Regions from separate parts of the Nonomuraea sp. NPDC004580 genome, predicted to be linked through region 1. Evidence: predicted binding sites of a transcription regulator. Region 1 holds the regulator's gene; the other holds the start of a gene.
The links. Region 1 encodes HrcA, which represses chaperone genes, less so after heat shock. Its sites were predicted from a motif close to TTGGCACTCTCNNNNNGAGAGTGCCAA; they were not measured.

Region 1 (2,188 bases):
GGCCGCTCGGCGATCTCGAGGAACAGGTCGCCGGGCGGGCCGCCCCCCGGGCCGACCTCGCCCTCGCCGGCGAGCTGGATGTGGGTGCCGTCCTCGACGCCCGCGGGGATGCGGACCTTGATCGTACGGCGGGTGCGCACCCGGCCGTCGCCGGAGCACTCCTGGCAGGGGTTGCGGATGATGCTGCCGAAGCCGCCGCACTGCGGGCAGGGCCGCGAGGTCATGACCTGGCCCAGGAAGGACCGCGTCACCTGGGAGATCTCGCCGCGCCCGCTGCACATGTCGCAGGTGTCGGGGTGGGTGCCCGGCGCGGTGCCGGCGCCGTGGCAGATGTCGCACAGCACGGCCGTGTCGACGGCCAGCTCGCGCGTGGTGCCGAACGCCGTCTCGCGCAGGTCGAGCTCGACCCTGATGGTGGCGTTGCGTCCCCTGCGGGCACGTGAGCGGGGCCCCCTGGCACCGGTGGCGGTGCCGAAGAAGGCGTCCATGATGTCGCTGAACGGGAAGCCCGCTCCGAAACCTCCCGCGCCGGCGCCCGCTCCCGCGCCGCCGCCGAAGGGGTCGCCACCCAGGTCGTACATCTGGCGCTTGTTCGGGTCGGACAGCACCTCGTAGGCCTGCGTGATCTCTTTGAACCGCTCCTGTGTGTCAGGATCGGGGTTCACGTCAGGGTGCAGCTCTCGGGCGAGCCGGCGATACGCCTTCTTGATCTCGTCCTGACTAGCGTCACGGCGCACCCCGAGGGTGGCGTAGTAGTCGCTGTTTGCCACTTATCGACCTCTTATGATGCAGCCAGGATCTGGCTGACGTAGCGTGCCACCGCGCGCACGGCGCCCATCGTCACGGGATAGTCCATCCTGGTCGGCCCCAGAACGCCGAGCCGGGCCAGTTGGTTGTCGCCAGAACCGTATCCGGTCGCGACGACGGATGTGCCCCTGAGGTACGGGTTTTCCGAGCCGATGCGCACGGTGAGCGCGGACGGGGTGTCTGAGGTTGTCTCGCCGAGCAGCCGCATGAGGACGACGTGCTCCTCAAGCGCCTCCAGCACGTCGCGCAGGCCGGTGGCGAAGTCGGCGCCGGCGAGGTTGGCCGCGCCGGCGAACACGATCTTCTCGTCGTGCCGCTCGACCAGCGTCTCGAGCAGCACGGAGAGGATCGTCGCCGCGGCGGGCCGGTCTTCGATCGGGAGCCTTTCCGGCAGGTCGGCCACCAGCTCGGGCACGCTGCTCAGGCCGCAGCCGTCGAGGCAGGCGTTGAGCACGGCGCGCAGGTTGGCGATGCGGTGGTCTTCGACCGCCTCGGGCAGCTCCACCACGCGCTGCTCGACGCGGCCGGTGTTGGTGATCAGCACGAGCATGACCCGCCGGTCGGTCAGCGGGACGAGCTCGACGTGCCGGACCGTCGAACGGTTGAGCGTCGGGTATTGCACGACCGCCACCTGCCTGGTCAGCTGCGCCAGCAGCCGGACCGTGCGGGTGACGACGTCGTCGAGGTCGACCGCGCCGGCGAGGAACGTCTCGATCGCCCGCCGCTCGGCCGCCGACAACGGCTTGACCTGGGAGAGCCGGTCGACGAACAGGCGATAGCCCTTGTCCGTCGGCACGCGGCCCGCGCTGGTGTGGGGCTGGGTGATGTAGCCCTCCTCCTCCAGCGCGGCCATGTCGTTCCTGACCGTCGCCGGGGAGACCTTCAGATTGTGACGCTCGGCCAGCGCCTTGGAGCCCACCGGTTCGTTGGTGGACACGTAGTCTTCGACAATGGCCCGGAGCACCGCCAGCTTCCGATCGTCGAGCACGTGCTCACCTCCTGCCTCTGTCCCTTACAGGAACGTGGTGTCTAGCACTCTGTGTTCCCGAGTGCCAAGTGTACGGCTCTCGCCCACAAGGTGCGATAACACCGCGTCCCAACTGCTGTCTGGCTTCCTGTGAGCGACAGGCCTCACACTTGCCCTCATGACCGACGATTCCCGGCCTCCGGCGTACGGCCCGCCGCCAGGCTACGGTCCGCCCCAGTACGGACCGCCCCCACAAGGACAGCCGCCGCAGGGACCACACCAGTACGGGCAACAGCCTCCGTTCGGACAGGGGCCACCGCAGTACGGTGATCCCGCTCAGTTCGGCCCGCCATCTCAGTACGGACAATACGGCCAACAGGCCCAATTTCCACCACGAATCGACTCCAAAGCCAT
Region 2 (2,188 bases), on a different contig from region 1:
ATTCTGGATGAATCGGGCAAGATTCGTCGTTTCGTCAACGTTTACGTGGGGGAAGAGGACGTCCGTTTCGCCGAGGGTCTCGACACTCCCGCCCCTGAGGGCGCTCAGATCTCCATCATCCCGGCGGTCGCCGGCGGCTGAGTGTCGCGGCTCACATCCAGAAGGCGCCCCTTGTGGGCGCCTTCTCCTTTTGCGGGCCTAATTCAATGTTGAACCACGTTCGGGAAGAAGAAATAGGCAGTTCCCAGATTGACTCTGTTGCCAAACCCCTCCCCACAGGTATGGTCGAGGGCGATCGTCCGGCTGATTTTCTGTTAAGTCGGGCGATTACAGGTCTCGCGGAGGAATGGGCGAGATCTGGGAGACCAGTAAGAGGAGTCGGAAGTGGCGCAGGGCACCGTCAAGTGGTTCAACGCGGACAAGGGCTACGGCTTCATCGCGGTAGACGGTGGTAAGGATGTATTCGTCCATTACTCAGCGATCCTGATGGACGGGTACCGATCTCTCGAGCAGGGACAGCGCGTCGAGTTCGAGATCACGCAGGGCCAGAAGGGACCGCAGGCGGAGTCCGTCCGAACGGTCTGATCGACATCCTGGTATGCACCGGGCGGGTTCGCACGGCAGCGCAGTCCGTGCGAGCCGTCATCTCTCTTTCGTCGACTCGCGTACGGTGAGCCGCTCAGGGCGGCTCGCCGTACCGGCGTACTGACTGACCTGGGCGGAAACGTGGGGCAGGTGGGCGTTCGCTTGCACTCGGCAGGGTAGAGTGCTAAACAGTTCGTTGGCACTCTGTGCAGCAGAGTGCCAACACCGGATCGGGACGATGGGGTCTGCCGAAGGAGATGCTGACCCATGCCGTCGCGGGCGTCGGCTCGGTCCACGACAAGCCACCCTGCATCTGGGAGGTCTAGCCTTATGGCAGCCAAGATGATCGCGTTTGACGAGGACGCCCGGCGCGGTCTCGAGCGCGGTATGAACCAGCTCGCCGACGCCGTCAAGGTGACCTTGGGCCCCAAGGGCCGCAACGTCGTGCTGGAGAAGAAGTGGGGCGCTCCCACGATCACCAACGACGGTGTGTCCATCGCCAAGGAGATCGAGCTCGAGGACCCCTGGGAGAAGATCGGCGCCGAGCTGGTCAAGGAGGTCGCGAAGAAGACCGACGACGTGGCTGGTGACGGCACCACCACGGCCACCGTGCTCGCCCAGGCGCTGGTGCGCGAGGGTCTGCGCAACGTCGCCGCCGGCGCCAACCCGATGGCCCTGAAGAAGGGCATCGAGTCCGCCGTCGAGCGCGTCAGCGAGGAGCTCTCCAAGCTGGCCAAGGACGTGGAGACCAAGGAGCAGATCGCCTCCACCGCCTCCATCTCCGCCGCCGACCCCGAGATCGGCTCGCTCATCGCCGAGGCGATGGACAAGGTCGGCAAGGAAGGCGTCATCACCGTCGAGGAGAGCAACACCTTCGGCCTCGAGCTCGAGCTCACCGAGGGCATGCGCTTCGACAAGGGCATGACGTCGATGTACTTCGTGACCGACTCCGACCGCATGGAGGCCGTGCTCGAAGACCCCTACATCCTGATCGTCAACAGCAAGGTCTCCGCCAACAAGGACCTGCTGCCGCTGCTCGACAAGGTCGTCCAGTCGGGCAAGCCGCTGCTGATCATCGCCGAGGACGTCGAGGGCGAGGCCCTGGCGACCCTGGTCGTCAACAAGATCCGCGGCCTGTTCCGCTCCGTGGCCGTCAAGGCCCCGGGCTTCGGTGACCGCCGCAAGGCCATGCTCAACGACATCGCGATCCTGACCGGCGGTCAGGTCATCGCCGAGGAGGTCGGCCTCAAGCTCGAGACCGCCACCCTCGACCTGCTGGGCCGCGCCCGCAAGGTGGTCGTGACCAAGGACGAGACGACGATCGTCGACGGCGCCGGTGACGCTGAGCAGATCTCCGGCCGGGTCAACGAGATCCGCGCCGAGATCGAGCGCACCGACTCCGACTACGACCGCGAGAAGCTCCAGGAGCGTCTGGCCAAGCTGGCCGGCGGCGTCGCCGTCATCAAGGCCGGTGCCGCCACCGAGGTCGAGCTCAAGGAGCGCAAGCACCGCATCGAGGACGCCGTCCGCAACGCGAAGGCGGCCGTCGAGGAGGGCATCGTCCCCGGCGGTGGCGTGGCGCTGCTGCAGGCCGGCGCCAAGG

Region 2: groL (chaperonin GroEL) is a predicted target of HrcA. The motif match lies at 782-808, and genes of this name have one in related genera.

Annotation. Positions count from the first base shown of each region.
Region 1 is NZ_JBEXLH010000018.1:79,080-81,267, forward strand. It holds gene dnaJ (molecular chaperone DnaJ) at 1-770, opposite strand, end outside; gene hrcA (heat-inducible transcriptional repressor HrcA) at 782-1,795, opposite strand.
Region 2 is NZ_JBEXLH010000007.1:32,388-34,575, forward strand. It holds gene ABZW11_RS10545 (MoaD/ThiS family protein) at 1-141, shown strand, start outside; gene ABZW11_RS10550 (cold-shock protein) at 385-585, shown strand; gene groL (chaperonin GroEL) at 916-2,188, shown strand, end outside.